2 linked regions of the Acuticoccus sp. I52.16.1 genome follow. The main gene of each other region encodes a partner of the protein of the gene in region 2 in a complex. Links are inferred from orthologs where the notes say so. Each region holds a gene or a part of one and is shown on either strand. Other genes may lie near its edges. The genes, in order: secY and secA.

What was found.
Region 1: the proteins of secA (region 2) and secY are in contact, whole or in part, in a crystal structure (PDB 3DIN), measured with the Thermotoga maritima proteins. The link is inferred for Acuticoccus sp. I52.16.1 from one-to-one orthologs. Residues at the interface, in WP_004082002.1 of Thermotoga maritima: Glu261, Ala262, Arg263, Lys300, Ala301, Arg302, Thr303, Ile304, Ile305, Leu323, Tyr324, Asp325, Pro326, Val329, Ser330, Tyr333, Ile336, Lys340, Phe345, Val349, Glu363, Phe364, Tyr374, Ser375, Gly376, Gly377, Glu393, Ile395, Thr482, Ser483; in WP_004081795.1 of Thermotoga maritima: Glu108, Gly109, Glu110, Glu111, Ala236, Glu237, Arg238, Arg239, Ile240, Thr241, Ile242, Gln243, Tyr244, Ala245, Arg246, Arg247, Val248, Thr249, Gly250, Arg251, Arg252, Val253, Tyr254, Gly256, Ala257, Ser258, Thr259, Tyr260, Leu261, Pro262.

What each region holds. Positions count from the first base shown.
Region 1 is NZ_CP094828.1:1,139,670-1,144,562, forward strand. Bases 1,073-3,927 are described here. They hold secY (preprotein translocase subunit SecY), read right to left. Parts: upstream 3,239-3,927; coding sequence 1,907-3,238; downstream 1,073-1,906. Other genes in these bases: MRB58_RS05115 (adenylate kinase), read right to left, coding at 1,308-1,910; rplO (50S ribosomal protein L15), read right to left, coding at 3,679-3,927. Outside these bases: rpsK (30S ribosomal protein S11), read right to left, coding at 1-254; rpsM (30S ribosomal protein S13), read right to left, coding at 305-673; more of rplO, read right to left, coding at 3,928-4,164; rpmD (50S ribosomal protein L30), read right to left, coding at 4,166-4,396; rpsE (30S ribosomal protein S5), read right to left, coding at 4,389-4,893. UniProt on the Escherichia coli protein: The central subunit of the protein translocation channel SecYEG. Consists of two halves formed by TMs 1-5 and 6-10.
Region 2 is NZ_CP094828.1:3,373,251-3,388,943, reverse strand. Bases 6,604-9,976 are described here. They hold secA (preprotein translocase subunit SecA), read right to left. Parts: upstream 9,645-9,976; coding sequence 6,804-9,644; downstream 6,604-6,803. Other genes in these bases: MRB58_RS15250 (peptidylprolyl isomerase), read left to right, coding at 9,802-9,976; MRB58_RS15260 (adenylate/guanylate cyclase domain-containing protein), read right to left, coding at 6,604-6,625. Outside these bases: MRB58_RS15290 (oxepin-CoA hydrolase, alternative type), read right to left, coding at 327-1,109; MRB58_RS15285 (thiolase), read right to left, coding at 1,144-2,289; MRB58_RS15280 (Zn-ribbon domain-containing OB-fold protein), read right to left, coding at 2,286-2,699; MRB58_RS15275 (SDR family oxidoreductase), read right to left, coding at 2,710-3,318; MRB58_RS15270 (nitroreductase), read left to right, coding at 3,495-4,169; MRB58_RS15265 (adenylate/guanylate cyclase domain-containing protein), read right to left, coding at 4,200-5,417; more of MRB58_RS15260, read right to left, coding at 5,408-6,603; more of MRB58_RS15250, read left to right, coding at 9,977-10,701; bifunctional glutamate N-acetyltransferase/amino-acid acetyltransferase ArgJ, read left to right, coding at 10,876-12,090; MRB58_RS15240 ((deoxy)nucleoside triphosphate pyrophosphohydrolase), read left to right, coding at 12,090-12,506; MRB58_RS15235 (glucan biosynthesis protein), read left to right, coding at 12,611-14,179; glucans biosynthesis glucosyltransferase MdoH, read left to right, coding at 14,155-15,693. UniProt on the Escherichia coli protein: Required for protein export, interacts with the SecYEG preprotein conducting channel.

The sequences.
Region 1 (4,893 bases), 2.2 Mb from region 2 along the record:
TCGACCTCGAGCGTGCGCATGCCGTGCTCGGACGCCTTCTTGGCGGCATCCTCGGCCGCGACCTGGGCGGCGTACGGGGTCGACTTGCGCGAGCCCTTGAACCCCATCGCGCCCGACGAGGACCACGAAATGGCGTTGCCCTGCGCGTCGGTGATGGTGATCTTCGTGTTGTTGAAGGAGGCGTTCACATGGGCGATGCCCGACGTGATATTCTTACGCTCCCTGCGCCGAACGCGCGTGGCTTCCTTCGCCATTCAGTCCCTCTGAGTGTGTGGCCCTTGGGCCGAAATGCTAGCGGCCGAGATTACTTCTTCTTGCCGGCGATGGGCTTCGCGGGGCCCTTGCGGGTGCGCGCGTTGGTGTGCGTGCGCTGGCCGCGAACCGGCAGACCGCGGCGATGACGCAGGCCGCGATAGCAGCCGAGGTCCATCAGCCGCTTGATGTTCATCGCGGTCTCGCGACGCAGGTCACCTTCGACGATGTAGTCGCGGTCGATGACCTCGCGAACCATCAGGACTTCGGCGTCCGACAGCTCATTCACGCGGCGCTCGGGCGCGATGGAGACCTTCTCGGTGATCTCCTTGGCCATCGAGGGGCCAATGCCGTGAATGTACTGCAGCGCGATGACGACGCGCTTGTTCGTCGGAATGTTGACGCCAGCGATACGAGCCACTTTGCCTCCTGCCGGTGCGACCGGCCATCGAGTAGAACCGGCCGAGCCGGTCGAATTGTCGTGCCGGTTGCCCGGCGGATGGGCGGGGACGGCGAGCCGAACCCCCAGTCTTCAGCCACGAACCGGGCGATTGCGATGACCGGTGGCTCCGGCCCTTCCCGACCGGCGAACCGGCCTGCCTCGCAACGCCGGTCTCCCGGCTGGTCGTTCGTGCCGGCCGAAGCCGGAAATCATCACGTGCCGGCCGAAGCCGGATGGTCTAAAGCGCCGCCCGAAGCCGGCTGTGGAGCGTCAGGCGCCGCACACGGCGGTTAACCCTCGGACAACTCCGACGCACGATACGTAAGATACGCACCCCGCGCGCGGCGGTGTGGCGCCCGTCGCCTCCAAGGCCACAGCCCGGCGCCGGCGCACCACCGCGGATCCCGGCCCCACACCCGCGTCGCGACGTCGCCGACCATGCGCCGATGCGCTAACGACGAACGGGCTGACGCCGCCGCAGACAACGGCGTGCCCAGCCCTGACGCTGTCGGGTTTTGGCCCATACCAGATCGCGCGGGCGCTATGCACCGCGACTCCTCCAGTTAGGCGCGGTGGGTAGCGCGGTGCAAGCCCCGCGTCAACCTTTTTTTGTTTATCCCGCGGCCCTGATTCGGCTGCCCTGCCCGGAGGACAGCGCGTCCTGGATCGACTGGGTCACCTCGTCGATCGACTGCATCCCGTCGATCGTCACCAGATTGCCGACCTCGCGGTAGTGGTCGACCAGCGGGGCGGTCTGTTCGCGATAGACGGTCAGGCGCTTCTTCAGCGCCTCGACCGTATCGTCCTCGCGGACCGCGTCGCCGCTCTCGGCGACGCGCTGCTCCACGCGGGCGGCGAGCGCGTTCTCGTCCACCTCGAGTTGGAGCACCGCGTCGAGGTCCATCTTGTGGTGATGCAGCACCTTCTCCAGCGCCTCCGCCTGCGCAACCGTGCGCGGGAAGCCGTCCAGAATGAAGCCGTTGGCGCAGTCGGGCTCTTCGATCCGCTCTTCGATGATGCCGACCACGACCGCATCCGGCACCAGGTCGCCGCGCGCCATGATGTCCTTGGCCTTGAGCCCGATCTCGGTCTCCGCCTTCACGGCCGCACGCAGCATGTCGCCCGTCGACAGTTGGGGGATGCCATGGGCGGCCATCAGCCGCTTCGCCTGGGTCCCCTTCCCCGCGCCTGGCGGTCCGAGCAAGATAAGCCTCATCGGCGATTCCCCTTGAGCTTGGCCTTCTTCACGAGGCCCTCGTACTGGTGGGCCAGCAGGTGTCCCTGCACCTGCGCTACCGTGTCCATGGTCACCGAGACGACGATCAGCAGCGAGGTCCCCCCGAAGTAGAACGGGACAGCCGTGGCCGAAATGAGGAACTCAGGCAACAGACAGATGATGATCAGATAGAGCGCGCCCAGCACCGTGATGCGGGTGAGCACATAATCGATGTACTGGGCGGTGCGCTCGCCGGGACGGATGCCCGGGATATAGCCGCCGTGCTTCTTCAGGTTGTCCGCAGTGTCGGCCGGATTGAACACGATCGCGGTGTAGAAGAAGGCGAAGAACACGATCAGCGACGCGTACGTGATCATGTACAGCGGGCGACCGTGGCCGAACAGCGTCTGGATCGTGCCCATGATGCCGGTGCCTTCGACCGCACCGAAGCCGGTCAATGTCGCCGGGATGACGAGGAGCGACGAGGCGAAGATCGGCGGGATGACGCCCGACGTGTTGAGCTTCAGCGGCAGGTGCGAGCTGTCGCCCTGGAACATCCGGTTGCCGACCTGACGGCGCGGATACTGGATCAAGAGCCGCCGTTGCGCCCGCTCCACGAAGACGATGAACGCGATCACCACCACCGCCATCACGAGGACGAGGAGGATGATCGGTGTCGACAACGCCCCTTGGCGGCCGAGCTCCAGCATCCCCGCCAGCGCCGACGGAAGCTCGGCGATGATGCCCGCGAAGATGATCAGCGAGATGCCGTTGCCGACGCCGCGCGAGGTGATCTGCTCACCCAGCCACATCAGGAACATCGTGCCGCCGACCAGCGTCACGACGGTGGTGAAGCGGAAGAACCAGCCCGGATCAGTGACGATCGTCCCCGCACTCTCGAGGCCCATGGCGATGCCGTAGGCCTGCACCGTCGCCAGGATCACCGTGCCGTAGCGGGTGTACTGGTTGATGTGCTTGCGGCCCTGCTCGCCTTCCTTCTTCAGCGCCTCCAGCTTGGGCACCACGGTCGTCAGGAGCTGGATGATGATCGACGCCGAGATGTACGGCATGATGCCGAGGGCGAAGATCGCCATGCGCGACACTGCGCCGCCGGCGAACACGTTGAAGAGGCCGATGATCCCCTGCTGCGCCTGCTCGAACGCCTGGCTGAGGGCGATCGGGTCGATACCGGGGAGCGGGATGTAGGTGCCCAGACGGTAGACCACGAGTGCACCCAGCGTGAACCAGATGCGTTTCTTCAGTTCGTCCGCCTTTGCAAACGCCTTGAAGTTTAGGTTGGAAGCAAGCTGTTCGGCGGCTGACGCCATGGACGGTCCGATCCTCGGCCTGAAGCACTCAATACGATGGAGGACAGCGCGGACTGCCGCGGCCCCGCATCTGCCACTAACGGGTTATTCATACGCTGTCACGGTCATGCCGTGCGCAAACGATCCGCTCCACTTAATAGCGGTTCGGCGGGAGGGCAATCCCACAATAGGCGCACAAACGCCGCCGTTGTCGCGCGACCACCGGTGCGGGTCGACGATCGCCCCCGCGCCGGGCCGTACGGCCGCGGCCCCGACGGGAACAGAGCGGCCCAGGGGGAACGCGGCCGGTGGACGGCGCGGCCCGGCATCGCGCGGCGTGGGCCCACGGTGCCCGCTTTCGCCCGGCGTCGCGGCACGGCCCGCACACTCTGTGGAGCCCCAACGCAAAAAGCGCCCCGCTGACGGGGCGCTTTCGCGTCGTCACGACATCGGCCCGACGATCAGGCCTCGGTCGTCTCGGTCTTCTTCGGGGCCAGCACCTCGATGGTGCCGCCGGCCTTCTCGACCGCCTCGCGAGCGGACTTCGACACGCCGGCGACCTTGAGGGTCAACGCCGTGGTCAGTTCGCCGTCGCCCAGAATGCGCACGCCGTCCTTGGCGCGGCGCAGAATGCCGGTCGCCGCGAGGGACTCGGCCGTCACCGGCTGCGAGGGGTCCACGCGGCCGGCGTCCACGGCGGCCTGCAGCTTGCCGACCGCGATGATGTTGTAGTCAGCGCGGAAGATGTTGTTGAAGCCACGCTTCGGCAGGCGCATGTGGAGCGGCATCTGCCCGCCCTCGAAGCCCTTGATGGCCACGCCCGAGCGGGACTTCTGCCCCTTCACGCCGCGGCCGCCGGTCTTGCCGGTGCCGGAGCCGATACCACGGCCGACGCGCTTGCGGGCCTTCGTGGCGCCCGGATTGTCGCGCAGTTCGTTGAGCTTCATGTCAAGCCTCCACGACCCGCACAAGGTGAGCCACCTTGGCGATCATGCCGCGCACCGCGGGAGTGTCCTCCAGCGTGCGGCGACGGTGCATCTTGTTCAGGCCGAGACCCTTGAGGGTCTGGCGCTGCTCGGCCGGACGGCGGATCGGCGAGCCGATCTGCTCCACCGTCACGGTCGGACGGCCGGCCGCCTCCGCGGCTTCCGCCCCCTTCGTCACGCGAACGTCAGGCATGGGTCATCTCCACGACCTCTTCGCCCTCGGCCGGGGTTTCGACGGCAGCGTCGTGCTCGGCGTCGCGGCGGCGGGCCTGCAGCGCGGACACCTTGAGCCCACGACGGGCGGCCACGGCACGCGGGGAATCCTGATCCTTCAGCGCCTCGAAGGTCGCACGGATCATGTTGTACGGGTTCGACGAGCCCAGCGACTTGGCGACGATGTCGTGCACGCCCAGGGTCTCGAACACGGCGCGCATCGGGCCGCCGGCGATGATGCCGGTACCGGCCGGAGCCGCACGCAGGAACACCTTGCCGGCGCCCCAGCGACCGGACACGTCGTGGTGCAGCGTGCGGCCCTCGCGCAGCGGCACGCGGATCAGCGTGCGCTTGGCGCTCTCGGTCGCCTTGCGGATCGCCTCCGGCACCTCACGCGCCTTGCCGTGGCCGAAGCCGACACGACCCTTCGTGTCGCCCACGACGACGAGCGCGGCGAAGCCGAAGCGCCGACCACCC
Region 2 (15,693 bases):
GCCGAAGCGAGGGGTTTCCCCCCTCGCGCTCCCTCCGTCTCGCCGACGGGCAGCCGTTCAGTTCAGATGTCCGAAGACGACATCTGCCCTGACCGGCAGCTTCGAGCCTGAGGAGAAGGACGACGGCGTCAAGCGCCCGTCCTCGCCATGCTCGCCCTGCGGGCTGCGCGTGTCTGCGGGCGCGCGCTTGACCCCGCCGCCCTCCTCCGGGGAAACGCCCTCGTCTAGAGCGCGTTCAGGAAAAGTGGAGCCGGTTTTCCGCCCGGAACGCGCGCATACCAAACGTCTGGAGCGCGGACGGTGAACGCAAGTTCATTGAACGTGCTCTACGTCTTGGTGAAGTCCGTGGGGCGCTTGTCCAGGAAGGCGGCGAGCCCCTCGCGCGCCTCGGGGCCGCCCAGCGCCTCGGCGATCCCGTCGGCCTCGAGGTCGAGCTGCTCGTCCACCGACGCGGTCGCCGCGCTGTTCACAAGGGCCTTGCCGCGGGCGATCGCCATCGCCGGTCCGCGCGCCAGCTCCGCCGCCCACGCCTGCGCCGCCGCCAGCACCGTGCCGGGCTCGGCGAGGCGGTTGATCAGGCCGAGGGCGGCCAGCCGCTCGGCCGGGATGCGATCGCCCGTCCACACCATCTCCTGCACCAGATGGCGCGGCAAAGCGCGGCCGAAGAACACGGTCGACCCGCCGTCCGGCGTCAGCCCGATCTTCACGTAGGCGATGGACATGTAGGCCGTGCGCGAGGCGACGATGAGGTCGCAGGCCGCCGCCAGCGACGCCCCCGCCCCCGCGGCCCCGCCCTCGACCGCCGCGATGATCGGCAGGCGGCTTGCGCGGATGGTGCGGATCAACGTGTGCAGCTTTTCCACGCTCTGCCGCCGGGTCGCGGTGTCGGCGCCGACACGGTCGCGCAGGCTGGTGATGTTGCCGCCCGAGCAGAAGAAGTCGCCCGCCCCGGTCAGCACCACCGCCCGCACCGAAGCGTCCGCCTCCGCCGCCTTCAGCGCGTCTGTGGTGCCGAGATAGACCTCCGGCACCAGCGAGTTGCGCGTCGCCGGGTCGTTGTTGACGATCGTCAGGACGGCGCCGTCCCGTTCGACTTCGACACGTGCCATCGCCCGTCCTCCCATCAATCCGTCTGGTGGGCGCTCACAATTGCGCCTCGTTGGTGAGCACCACGGTGCCGGCCGCGTGAAACATGCCGCCGACCCCGTGCGCCACGGAGATCTTCGCCCCCGGCACCTGCGCCGGCGAGACGCCGCGCATCTGCCGCACGCTCTCCTGCAGCGCGAACATGCCGTACATCCCGGAGTGCTGATAGGAGAGCCCGCCGCCGTTGGTGTTGAGCGGCAGCCTGCCGCCCGGCCGGGTGTGCCCCTCGGCGATGAACGGCCCCCCTTCGCCCCGGCCGACGAAGCCGAGATCCTCGAGGCCGTAGATCGGCAGGTGCGCGAAGGCGTCGTAGATCATCAGGTGGTCGACGTCGGCATGGGTGATCCCGGCCGACTCGAAGGCGAGCTTGCCCGACACGCGGAACGCGCGCGAGGAGGTGAAGTCCTCCATCTGGCTCACCATGGCCGTCTCCGCGCTCTCGCCTGCGCCGCGCACGTAGACCGGCCTGGTGGGAAAGTCCCGGGCGCGGTCGGCCTTGGTGAGCACCAGCGCGCCGCCGGCATCCGTCACCAGGCAGCACATCAGGAGACGGAACGGATCGGCGATCATCTTGGAGCTCAGGACGTCGTCGACGGTGATCGGGTCGCGGAACGAGGCGCGGGGGTGGAAGGCCGCCCACTCGCGCTGCACCACGGCGACCGTCGCCAGCTGCTCCAAGGTCAGGCCGGTCTCCTTCATCATCCGCAGCACCGGCAGCGTGAAGCGGGAGGGCGGCAGGGTGACGCCGTAGGGCGCCTCGAAGTTCATCTGGTTGGCGGAGGGGAAGATCGCCCGCATCAGCCGGCCCACCTGGCTGCGCCCGCTCTCGCCGTGGGTGATCAGCGCGGTGGTGCACAGCCCCGCCTCCAGCGCCGCCACCGCATGGCGCACGTGGACCATGAACGAGCAGCCGCCGACGGACGTGCCGTCCACCCAGGTCGGGTGGAGACCGAGGTGCTGGACGACGTCGGCCGCGTCCTGCCCGGCGGTGGCGAGACCGTCGACGTCGGCGAGCGTGAGGCCGCAGTCGTCGAGCGCGTTGAGCGCGGCGTCGGCATGCAGCGACAGCTGGGAGAGGTGGGGGACCTTGCCCATCTCGGTCGACTCGGCCGCGCCGACGATGGCGACGGAGCCGGGGGTCATTCGCCCGCTCCCTGCGCCGGGCGCCACTGCGGCAGCGAGATCTCGTCGGACAGCGCCTCGAACGTGACCTCGAGCGGCATGTCGAGCTCCAGGGCATCGTGAGACGGTTCGACGCCGAGGATGTTGGCCATCATCTTCACGCCCTCCTCCAGCTCCACCACGGCAACGACGAAGGGCGGCGTAAAGCCGGGCGCCTTCATGTGGTTGATGATGTAGGAGTGCAGCTTCGCCCGCCCCGACGCCTTGATCACGGCGATGTCGCGCGAACCGCAACGGGGGCAGAAGAAGCGCGGCGGGAAGTAGACGTGCCCGTGCGGGGTGCAGCGCTGCAGGCGCAGTTCGCCCGCCTTGGCGCCGTCCCAGAAGTGTGTCGTCTCCGGCGTGATCGTCGGCAGTGCGCGGTCGGCCATCGGCGGCTCCCTAAATCGGGTCCCAGCAGAAGACGTCGCCGGACCTCTCGTTGGGTATGAATTGCGGCGCCATGGCCGCGAAGGCCGTCGTCAGGACCGACTGCGGCGTCCACCCTTGGGCGGTGTGCACCGTGCGGATCGGGCGCGGCTGGCTGAAGAGGTAGATTTCGTTGGCGCGCACGCCGAAGATCTGCGCGGTGATGTCCTGCGCCGCGTCGGCTGCCAGCGCCGTCACCACCGCGGCGATCTTCTCCGGCTTCATCGCCTTCAGCCGCTCGACGCGCTGGGCGTCCGCGTCGCTCTTGACCGGGATGGAGCTGGTCATCCGGCCCCAGGCGAAGGGGGCGATGCAGTTGGACGTGACGCCGAAGCGCTGCATGTCGAGCGCGATCGACTTCGACAGGCCGGCGATGCCGAGCTTGGCGGCGGCCCGGATGGTGGCGGCCACCTCCTCCGCCGGCGTCTCGCCGGTGGTCTCGCCCGACATCGAGGCCCCGATGTCGTTGACGATCACCGCGGCGCCGTGGGCGGCCATCATCAGCGCGATCTCGCGGCCGATACCGCGGCCCGCGCCGGTGACCAGCGCGACCTTGCCGCCGAGCAGCTGGCTGGCGTCCATGCTCGCTTGCGTCCTCCCTCGTTCGCGGGACCCGCGAACCACGTGGCGGTTCGACCCCGCCAACTTGTTTAATAGCAAGCATGCGTAATATCGTGCGGCGAGCCGCGCAAGTCTGCATGTCGAAAGGACGTTTCGCAAATGGCCATCACCTCCACCCGTCGCCGGGGCCACTGAATATGGACGTTGCAGAGGCGGTCGCTCAGCGCACCTCCGTGCGCGCCTTCCTGCCGACGCCGGTGCCGGGCGAGCTGATCCGCCGCGTGCTGACCACGGCCGCGCGCGCCCCGTCCGGCGGCAACCTGCAGCCCTGGCACGTCGACATCGTCGCCGGCGAGGCGATGGCGCGGTTTCGCACGATGATGCAGGGCGTCCTCGCCGAGCATCCGCGGGGCGAGCCGACGCGCGAATACGACGTCTACCCGCCGGGGCTGACGCCGCCTTACAGCAACCGGCGCTTCGACGTCGGCGAGACGATGTACGCCAACCTGGGCATCGTCCGGGAGGACAAGAAGGCGCGCGGCGCATGGTTCAAGCGCAACGCGGACTTCTTCGGCGCGCCGATGGCTCTCTTCTGCACCGTGGACCGGCAGATGGGACCGCCGCAGTGGGCCGACTGCGGGATGTTCCTGCAAACGGTGATGCTGCTGCTGCAGGGCGAGGGCGTCGCCACCTGTGCGCAGGAATACTGGGCCGCCTATCCCGCCGCGGTCGGCGCATTCCTGGAGACGCCGCCCGAGCGCATGCTCTTCACCGGCGTCGCGATCGGCTACGCCGACACGGCGCATCGCGCCTTCACCCACCGCGCCAACCGCGTCCCGATCGACGATTTCGCCACCTTCCACGGCGTCTGAGCGGCTCGCGGTGCCGGAGCGCCGCCTAGACTAGCTGCGCTTGGCGAGGCCGTAGAGGGCGCGGCGGTCCCGCACGCCCTCCAGGTTGAAGGCACCGCGCAACACGAAGCGGCCTGGCGCGAGGTCGGCCACGGGCGCCGAGACCAGGACCGGCTCGCGCAGCATCTTGGTGAGCGCCTCGATGCGGGCGACCATGTTCACCGTCGGCCCGATGACCGAAAACGACAGGCGCCGCGGCGTCCCGATATTGCCGAAGCGCACGTCCCCCACCGCGAGCGCGATGCCGACGATGCCCGCGCGGGCGGAGGCGGCCATCGCCAGCGGCCCCCCGCGGGAGAGGATCCGCGCGCGCATCTCGGCGAGGCGGGCGAGGCTGTCGTCCAGGGCGGCGAGCGAGCGGCGCACGCCGTCGTCCTCGATGGGGAAGATCGCCAGTACCGCGTCGCCGATGAAGTCGAGCACGTGGCCGCCCGCGTCGCCGACCGCGCCGGCGGTCGCCTCGAACACCTCGTTGAGGAAGGCGATGGTCTCGTCCAGCGACAGCTCCTCGGCCAGCGGCGTGAAGGCGCGCATGTCGCTGTACCAGATGGCGGCCGGGATCACCTCGGCGTCACCGCGGCGGATGGCCCCGTCGAGCACGCGCTCGGCGGCGAGGCGGCCGAGGTAGGTGGTCGCCAGCGCCTTGCTCGCCTCCATCTCGATCAGCGCGCGGACGGCGAGCGCCAAGGTCGGCCGCAGCGCCATCATGGTGTCGACCGTGCGATCGTCGAACCCGGTCGGGGCGCGGGTACAGAAGCTGAAGAACACCCCCCGCATGACGCCGTGGTCGACGTGTGCGGCGCCGAACTTGGTGGTCGTGCCGATGTACCCGCTGTGCCCCTCGTCGCGCAGCTCGCGCAAGAGGTCGTAGGGTTGGGCCGGCGCCGTCAGGTCCACCCGATAGAGCGCGATCTCATTCTCGACGATGTGGCGCAGGACGCTGTTGCTGCCGTCACGCCGCGCCGCGTCCACATGGCTGAGCGCGCCCGCCTCCAGCGGCGCATCGTCCGCCCATGTGACGAAGTTGGCATAGGTCAGCGGATGCAGGGCGCGCCATCCGAGCGACAGACGCGAGATCGCCAGCCCCGCCGCGTTGAGCCGTTCGCCCAACTCGCTCAGCAGCGTGCCGATCTCGCGCGCTTCGAGCGCGACCTCGGTCAGCCAGACTTGGAGGTCGGCGACCTCCACCCGGCATTCGGTCAGCGACACGCAAAGAGTTCCGGCGGGTTCGCGATCCCCGCCAGCTCCGGCCGTCCCACGCTCATCCATCCCTCGCCCGCCTGACGCGCCACCGCGTCCGTCACCAGTATCGGCACGCCGTACGATTTCGTCAGCCGCTCGATCCGCACCACGCGGTTCACCGTGCCGCCGATCGCCGAGAACGTCATCCGCTCGTTGATGCCGATATTGCCATAGACGACACGGCCGATGTCGATGGCAACGCCAATCAGTTCTGCGAGGTCGTGCCGGTCGCCGATTGCGTCGCTGTGGCGCGCGCGGAGCGCACCGAGCCGCTCGCGCACGCAGTTCGTGGCCCTCAGGGCACGGGCGACGCCGTCCGCGCCGGGAAAGATCGCCAGCACCGCGTCGCCGATATAGTCCAGCACGTCGCCGCCGTGTTCGACCACCGGCTTGGCCGTGGCGGCGAAGAAGTCGTTCAGGAAGGGCAGGTAGCGCTCGGTGCCGAGCCGGTCGCACAGCGCCGTCGAGCCGCGCAGGTCGCAGTACCACACCACCGCGTCGATCGTGTCGCCGTGGCCGAGCAGGATCTCGCCGTCGAGCACGCGGTCGCCGGCGGTGCGCGGCAGGTAGGTGTGGGCGAGGCTGCGGCCGATGTCGGCCTGGAGGGTGGAGCGGATCGTCAGCGCCAGCATGTACTTGATGCGGTTGAGCGCATCCATCTCGTCGTCGCTGAAGCCGCCGGGGGCGTCGGACGCGAAGGAGAGCATCACCCCACCGCCGGGCCGCTTCATCTGCGTGTCCGCGCCGAAGCCGACGCGCACGATGACGTAGTCCGTCAGCCCGTCGGCGGCGAAGGCGGCGAGGCTGGGGAAGCGGTACGGCTCGTTGGCCCCCGCGAGGCGGCAGCGGTAGAAATCGACGTCGGCGGTCAAGAGATAGTGGATCGGCGAGGCGAGGAACTCGGGGCTGTTGGGGCCGTCCTCGTGCGTCCAGTGCTCCTCGAGGGCGCCCTCGTCGCGGGTCCACACGATGCTGGAGCTGGCGATGACCGGGTCGAGCCGGCGCCAGGCGGCATAGACGCGCGCCAACGTGAAGCCCGAGGCGCGGGCACGCTCGGCGAAGCCGGGCAGGATCTCGCGGGCGGAGACGTCACCCAGCGCGGCGAAGGCGAGGTAGATCTCGAGCGCCTCGATCGCGGCGCCGAGCGGGGACATCGGGGCGGAGCGTGTCCCCACCAGGCTCATCGATCCGTGCTCATCGGTCCGTGCTCATCGCCCCAGGCCGTGCTCATCGCCCCAGGCGCCTCGGGGCGGTCTCGTCGCGGCAGGCTCGGCGGGACGGGCGCGCGGCGCGCCGGCGGGCGGCAGCTCGCCCGCCGTGCCGCGCGGCGCGGCACACGGGTCGCGCGGGGTGTCAGACCGCGCGGCCGTGGCAATGCTTGTACTTCTTGCCGGAGCCGCACGGGCACGGCTCGTTGCGGGCGACCTTGCCCCAGGTCGTCGGGTCCGCGGCCGTGCGCTCGACGCCGGCGCGCTTCAGCGTGCGCGGCTCCCGCGCCTCGGCGATCTCCCCGTCGGTCGGGGCGCCGGCATATTCGTAGTCACCGTCCCCGTCGTCGTCACCGGTCAGCGGGTCGATGTGATGAGTCTCGAGCTCGTCGATCTCCTCCTCGGTGGGCATCGGCGGCGGACCGTCGCGCATCTGGATCTCGATGTGCATGAGCTGGCCGGTGACGGCGGTGCGCAGCTCGACGAGCATCGCCTCGAACAGGGCGAACGCCTCGGTCTTGTACTCGTTCAGCGGGTCGCGCTGGGCGTAGCCGCGGAAGCCGATCACCGAGCGCAGGTGGTCGAGCTGGGCGATGTGCTCGCGCCACAGGTGGTCGAGCGTCTGCAGCAACACCGACTTTTCGACCTGGCGCCACATGTCGGGGCCGTACTTGGCGACCTTCTTGGCCGCGGCCTCGCCCGTGGCGGTCTTGAGGCGCTCGCGGATCTCTTCGTCGGCGATGCCCTCTTCGTTCGCCCAGTCCATCACCGGCGCCTCGATGCCGAAGACGGATTGCACCTCGTCGTGGAGACCCTTGGTGTCCCACTGCTCGGGGTAGGCCTTTTCGGGGATGTGCTTGGCGACGATCGCCTCGACGACCTCCACGCGCATCTCCTCGATGGTCTCACGGACCTCGTCGTCCTGCATCAGCTCGCGGCGCTGCTCGAAGATGACCTTGCGCTGGTCGTTCATCACGTCGTCGTACTTGAGGACGTTCTTGCGGGCGTCGAAGTTGCGCGCCTCGACCTTCTGCTGCGCCTTCTCCAGCGCGCGGTTGATCCAGGGGTGGACGATCGCCTCGCCCTCCTCCAGCCCGAGGCGCTTCAGCATGCCGTCCATGCGCTCGGAGCCGAAGATGCGCATCAAGTCGTCCTGCAAGGACAGATAGAATCGCGAGCGGCCGGGGTCGCCCTGACGGCCGGAGCGGCCGCGAAGCTGGTTGTCGATCCGGCGCGATTCGTGCCGCTCGGTGGCCAGAACGAAGAGGCCGCCCGCGGTGAGCGCCTTCTGCTTGCCCTCGGCGACACGGGCGCGGATCGCCTCTTCCTTCGACTTGCGCTCGGCGCCGGCCTCTTCGCCTTCGGGCAGGACGCCGAGCTCCTCCTCGATCAGCATATCGGCGTTGCCGCCGAGCTGAATGTCGGTGCCGCGGCCGGCCATGTTGGTGGCGATGGTGATGGCGCCCGGCACACCCGCCTGGGAGATGATCTTCGCCTCCTGCTCGTGGAAGCGGGCGTTGAGCACCTGGAAGGCCGGCTTGCCGCCCTTCATCGTCTCGCCGATCTTGATGGCGGCCTGCGGGTCGGAGAGGTCGCGCTGGCGGAAGCCCTCCTTCGTCAGCCGGTCGGCGAGGTACTCGGACTTCTCGATCGAGGTGGTGCCGACGAGGATCGGCTGGCCCTTCTCGTGGGCGGCGCGGATCTCCTCGACGACGGCGTTATATTTCTCTTCCTGCGTGCGGTAGACCTGATCGTCCTCGTCGAGGCGCAGGATCGGCAGGTTGGTCGGGATCGTGACGACGTCGAGCTTGTAGATGTCCATGAACTCTTCCGCCTCGGTGTCGGCGGTGCCGGTCATGCCCGCCAGCTTGGCGTACATGCGGAAATAGTTCTGGAAGGTGATCGACGCGACGGTCTGGTTCTCCGGCTGGATCGGCTGCTTTTCCTTCGCCTCCAGCGCCTGATGGAGCCCCTCGCCGTAACGGCGGCCGGGCATCATGCGGCCGGTGAACTCGTCGATGATGATGACCTCGCCGGACTTCACGATGTAGTCCCGGTCGCGCTGGAAGAGGCGGTGCGCGCGCAGCGCCTGCTGCAGGTGGTGGACGACGGAGACATTCTCGACGTCGTAAAGCGTCTCGCCCTTCAACAGGCCGGCCTCGGAGAGGAGCTGCTCCAGCTTCTCGTTGCCGGCTTCGGTGAAGTGCGCGGTCTTCTGCTTCTCGTCGACCTCGTAGTCCTCTGCCACGAGGCGGGGAATGAACGTGTCGATCGTGTTGTAGAAGTCCGAGCGATCCTCGAGCGGGCCGGAGATGATGAGCGGCGTGCGCGCCTCGTCGATCAGGATGGAGTCCACCTCGTCGACGATGGCGAAGTTGTGCTTCCGCTGCGCCATCTGGCGAATATCGTATTTCAGATTGTCGCGCAGATAGTCGAAGCCGAACTCGTTGTTGGTGCCGTAGGTGATGTCGGCATCGTAGGCGGCCTTGCGCTCGACGTCGGACTTGCCGTGGACGATGACACCGGTCGACATGCCGAGGAAGCGGTAGATGCGCCCCATCCACTCGGCGTCGCGCACGGCGAGATAGTCGTTCACGGTGACGACGTGGACGCCGTTGCCCGAGAGCGCGTTGAGGTAGACGGCGAGCGTGGCGACGAGGGTCTTGCCCTCGCCGGTCTTCATTTCGGCGATCGAGCCTTCGTGGAGGACCATGCCGCCGATCAGCTGCACGTCATAATGTCGCTGGCCGAGGACGCGTTTGGCGGCCTCGCGAACGGTGGCGAATGCGGGGACGAGAACGTCGTCGAGGGATTTCCCGGCGGCGATCTGGGCCTTCAGCTCATCGGTCTTGGCCTTGAGCTCTGTGTCCGTCAGCCGCTCGAACTCGGGCTCGGCGGCATTGATCGCATCCACCCGGCTGCGGTAGCCCTTGACGCGGCGGTCGTTCGCCGAGCCGAAGATGCGTTTGGTCAGGGTGCCGAGCATCCGAGATGTCCTTACCTTATGCGGAGCGGCGCACGGCCATGATACGAACCGGCGCGATGGGCGGCAATCGAACGTCTGCCGCGCGCGATCCGACATATGTTTGGGGCTGGGCCATGTCAAACGAGACGCCCGCCCCCAGTCCGAAGGACAACCCACAATGATCAAGCGCACGCTCAGTGCGATGGCCCTGTCGGCCCTCCTCGTTTCCTCCGCGTTCGCGCAGGACAATGCCGCCGATGCCCCCGCCCCCGATCAGGTGCTCGCCACCGTCAACGGCCAGGACATCACCGTGGGCGACGTGACCTACGCCCGCGCCGCGCTCGGCGAGGCGGTCCAGCAGCTGCCCGAGTCGCAGCAGGGCGAGATGGTCCTCTCCCTCCTCATCGACATGGCGCTGATGGCCGACGCCGCCGAAGCCGAAGGCATGGCCGACACGCCCGAGTTCAAGCAGCGGATGGCCTTCCAGCGCCTGCAGGCCCTGCAGGAGAGTTACATGACCTCCATCGTGCAGGACAACGTCTCCGAAGAGGCGTTGCAGGCCCGCTACGAGGAGGAAGTCGCCAAGCTGCCCAAGGAGCAGCTCACCGCCAGCCACATCCTGGTCGAGACCGAGGAAGAGGCAAAGGACCTCATCAAGCAGCTCGACGAGGGGGCCGACTTCGCCGCGCTCGCCGAGGCGCACTCCAAGGACCCCGGGTCGGCCAAGCGCGGCGGCTCGCTGGGCAACTTCACCCGCGGCCGCATGGTCAAGCCGTTCGAGGACGCCGCCTTCGCGCTCGACGTCGGAGAGATCACCGAGGAGCCGGTGCAGTCGCAGTTCGGCTGGCACGTCATCAAGCTCGACGAGCGGGGCGAGGTACCGGTGCCGCCGCTGACCCAGGTGGCCGGGCAGATCCAGCAGCTCATCGTGCGCGACGCCTACGTCGCCGCCGTCGCCAAGCTGAAGGAGGACGCCACCATCGAGACCGCCTCGGGCGAGACGCCGACGTCGGCGATCGGTTCGGTCAAGGCCCCGCCGGTCGACGCCGACGCGCCGATTCCGACCCCGACGAAGTAAGTCCGCGGGCGGGGCCCGGCGCCCCGCCTCCTCTCTCCGCGCCCCCCCGCATCCGCCGGTCGCCGCGCCTGCGCCCGGCGGCGCGACGATGCCGCTCCGGTCGATGCGGTTGCCGCTTTTCGCGGCGGCGTGAATGGCGTATGCGCGGGACCGTTGCCGTCCGAGACGAGACCTATGACCCCATCGCCCTTCGCGCCCGCCCACCTCCCCGAGCCGCCCGCCGTGGCAGGGGTGCGCCTCGCCACCGCCGAGGCCGGCATCAAGTACCGCGGCCGCACCGACGTCCTGCTGATGGCGTTCGACGAAGGCACCACCGTGGCCGGCGTGTTCACCACCTCGCGCTGCCCGTCCGCCCCGGTGGAGTGGTGCCGCGCGCAGCTTGCGCGGGGTACCGCGCGGGCGCTTTTGGTCAACTCCGGCAACGCCAACGCCTTCACCGGCAAGAAGGGCCGCGCGGCGACGTCCCTCTCGGCCGATCTCGCCGCCCAGGCGCTGGGGATCGCGGCCGAGGACGTCTTCCTCGCCTCCACCGGCGTCATCGGCGAGCCGCTGCCGGCCGAACGGTTCGGCGCCGTCATGGAGGGCGCCGCCGCCAGGTTGACGCCGGGCGGCTGGGCCGATGCGGCCCGCGCCATCATGACGACCGACACCTTCCCCAAGGCCGAGAGCCGCACCGTGGCGCTGTCGGGCGGGTCCGTCACCATCACCGGCATCGCCAAGGGCGCGGGCATGATCGCGCCGGACATGGCGACGATGCTGTCCTTCGTGGCCACCGATGCGGCGATCCCGGCGCCCGACTTGCAGGCGATGCTGTCCGCCGGCGTCGGCAAGAGCTTCAACAAGGTGACGATCGACAGCGACACGTCGACGTCCGACACCGTGCTCCTCTTCGCGACCGGCGCCTCGGGCGTCGCGGTCGCGGGGGAGGATGCGTTGCGCTTCGCCGCCGCGCTCGACGACCTGCTCCTGGCGCTGGCCCACTGGGTCACCAAGGACGGCGAGGGCTGCACGAAGTTCGTCTCGATCACGGTGGAGGGCGCCGAGAGCGACGCGTCCGCCAACAAGATCGCCAAGTCGATCGCCGATTCGCCGCTGGTAAAGACCGCCATCGCCGGCGAGGACGCCAACTGGGGCCGCATCGTCATGGCGGTGGGCAAGGCGGGCGAGCCGGCCGACCGCGACCGCCTGGCCATCTGGTTCGACGACGTGCGCGTCGCCGTCGAAGGCGAGCGCGACCCGGCCTACTCGGAGGCCGCCGCGTCGGCCGTGATGCAGAAGCCGGAGATCGCCATCCGCGTCGACCTCGGGCTCGGCAGCGGGCGCGACACGGTGTGGACCTGCGATCTCACCAAGGAATATGTCGCCATCAACGGGGACTACCGCTCCTGATGCGCCTCGTCCTGGTGGCGGCCGCCGCGCTGATCGACGAGGCGGGCCACATCCTCGTCACGCAGCGCCCACCGGGGAAGGCGATGGCCGGCCTGTGGGAGTTCCCCGGCGGCAAGATCGAGGCCGGGGAGACCCCCGAGGTCGCCCTCTGCCGCGAGCTCTTCGAGGAGATCGGCGTCACCGTGGACCCGGCGACGCCCGAGCCCCTCACCTTCGCCAGCCACACCTACGACGACTTCCACCTGATGATGCCGCTCTTCGCCGTACGCCGCTGGACCGGCACGCCGCGCACGAAAGAGGTGGCGGATTTGAAATTTGTCGCGCCGCTGGCTTTATCCTTGCTTGAGATGCCTGCGGCGGACGCCCCGCTGGTCCAATTCATTCAGAGCATATTCACCGACATTTCCGCTACTTAGTTCGAACGGATTGCTGCGCTGAACCGTTAGGTGATTATCGGTGCACGTCGTCACATCGGCGACGCATTCCCTGTTCAATAACGAACCGGGTAAGGAGAGCGTGGATGAAAATTGCCCGGCGACATCTGGTCTCCGGCGCCGCCGCTGCCTGGGCCCTGGCCGGTGCTGCCGGGGGGTGGCCGCGATTCGTCACCGATGCCCTCGCCGAGGGTAGCGACCATCTGACCCGTCTCCCCGAGCTGTACGGCGAGACCGCCCCCTTTTCGCCGCAGCGGTTGCGCGAGTTGGCCCAAGCCCTCGCCCAGCAGGACTACGACGACCGCCGCGGCGACATCCCCGCCTCGTTGAGCGACATGGACTACGCCACCTACCGGCAGATCCAGCCGTGGAAGAAGTGGCCGCAGCCGCTGGGGCCGGACAAGCGCTTCTCGTTCGACGCGCTGCCGCCGGGCTTCGTCTACAATCAGCCGGTCGAGATCTGGGTCGTCGAGGGGGAGACGGCGCAGAAGGTGGTCTACGACCCCGAGAGCTACTGGGTCGGCGAACTGGCCGAGGGCAAGTTGCCCAAAGAGAACGTCCCCTTTTCCGGCTTCCGCCTGCACGCCAACGTCGCCGACAGCGAGTCGCTGTCCGAGTTCGCGGTGTTCCAGGGGGCGAGCTATTTCCGGGCGGTCGGCCGGCACGAGACCTACGGTCTTTCGGCCCGAGGCCTCGCCATCGACACCGGCGTTCCGACCGGCGAAGAGTTCCCCGTCTTCCGCGCCTTCTGGCTGGAGACGACGGCGGACGACGCCAACGGTGTGGTCGTCCACGCGTTGCTGGATTCTCCATCGACGACGGGGGTCTACCGCTTTACAATCGCCCCGGGCGACGCCACCTTCGTGGACGTGGAGCTGACGCTTTTCCCGCGGCGCTCCATCAAGACGATCGGGTTCGCCCCATTTTCGTCAATGTTTCTGTTCTCAGGCGTAAATCGCTGGGATTTCGTCGACTACCGCGATGCGGTGCACGACTCCGACGGCCTCTCGATCTTCACGGGGGGCGGGGAATGGCTGTGGCGTCCGATCAACAATCCGGACCGCCTGCAGATCTCCGCTTTCGTGGACGAGAATCCGCGCGGGTTCGGCCTCGTCCAGCGGAGCCGCGAGTTCTCCGACTACGAGGACGCCGAGGCTCGCTACGAGCTTCGCACCTCGGCGTGGGTGGAGCCGCGCGGCGACTGGGGCAAAGGCTCGGTTGTCCTCTTCGAAATCCCTACAACCAAAGAGTGGAACGACAACATCGTCGCCTACTGGCAACCCGCCACCGAGCTACCTGCCGGACAACCTTTTGATTTGGCTTACCGAATCCATTGGGAGGACGTCCCCCAGGTCGCTTCACCCGGACCGCAAGTCATAAAGACGCGCATCGGGCGGAACCTTTCGGACGATCGATACCTTTTTGTCGTGGACTACCTCATGCGCGGGACGTCGACGCAGAACCTCGAGATGCGGATCTCCGCCTCGACCGGGACCGTGTCGAACCTTGTGACCTACCCCGTGCCCGAGCGAGATGTCCAACGCGTAACATTTGAGTTGGATCCCAAAGACTCGGATCTCGTCGAGATCCGGCTGGCCCTCGAACCGGAAGATGGACCTCCAGGCGAGCGATGGCTTTACCGATGGACACGCTAGGCTCAATGCAGCAACTGACTGCGACTCCGGCGCCAGCTCCGCTGGCAATGCCCGAACAATCCTTCCAGACGCGCGGATTCCGCGCTCATTCCTTTGGCCGCCCCAGTCCTCGCACCATCGCCGCACGGGCCACGCTCGTGCTGGTGACCCTGTCGCTCACGATCTTCGGCATCAGCGAGATGTACGCGGTCGCCAAGGTCGGATCGATCGCGGCGCTCGAGTGGGTCCTGCTCGCCGCGTTCTCCGTCGCCTTCGGCTGGATCGCCTTCAGCGCCGCCAACGCGCTCGCCGGCATCTTCGCCCCCCGCGGCAAGAACGAGGACATCTACGCCCCCGGCGGCCTCACCGCGATCGTCATGCCGATCTACAACGAGGACCCGCGCGAGGTGTTCTCGGCGCTGGCGGCGATGGTCAACGACCTGCCGGAGCGGCTGCGCACATCGTTCGAAGTCTTCATCATTTCCGACACGACGAGCCCCGAGGTGTGGATCGCCGAGGAGCGCGCGCTCGCCATCCTGCGCGCCAAGTGCGGTCCGACGCGCGTGTGGTACCGCCGCCGCCGCGACAACGCGCACCGCAAGGCCGGCAATGTGGCCGACTTCGTGCGCCGCTGGGGCGGTCGATACGAGCACATGATCATGCTCGACGCCGACAGCCTGATGACCGGCGACTGCATGGCTCGCCTGCGTGCGGCGATGATCGCCGACCCGAAGGCCGGGATCATCCAGTCCAACCCGCAGCTGATCGGCGGGCAGACCCCGTTCGCCCGCGCCCAGCAGTTCGCCAACACCGTCACCGGCAAGGTGGTCGGCGGCGGCATCGCGGCCTGGCAGGGCGAGGACGGCAACTACTGGGGCCACAACGCGATCATCCGCATGTCCGCCTTCGCGGGCGCCGCGGGCCTGCCGAGCCTCGCCGGCAGGCCGCCGTTCGGCGGGTCGATCCTCAGCCACGACTTCGTCGAGGCGGCGCTCATCCGCCGCGCCGGCTGGACCGTGACCATGCGTCCGGACATCACCGGCTCCTACGAGGGTGCGCCGACGGACCTCTTCGGCGTTATCAAGCGTGACCGTCGCTGGGCGCAGGGCAACCTGCAGCACGCCCGCCTCGTCGGCGCGCCGGGCCTCGCCTTCTGCTCGCGGCTGCACTTCACCATCGGCATCCTCGCCTACGTGATGAGCCCGGTGTGGCTGTTCCTGCTGCTCACCGGCGTGGCGCTCTCGGTGCAGGCGACCCTGATCCGGCCGGAGTACTTCCCCTCCAGCTTCGCCCTCTTCCCGACGTGGCCGGCCTTCGACTCGGCCCGCATGGTGACGCTCTTCATCATCTCGCTGGTGGTGCTGCTGCTGCCCAAGATCATGGCGATGGTGAACGCCCTCTTCGACCGGGAGCTGCGGCGCGGCTGCGGCGGTCCGCTGGGCGTCGTCGGGTCCACCTTCCTGGAGCTGGTGATCACCACGCTGATCGCGCCGATCATGATGATCGCGCAGACCGGGATCGTGATGTCGATCCTG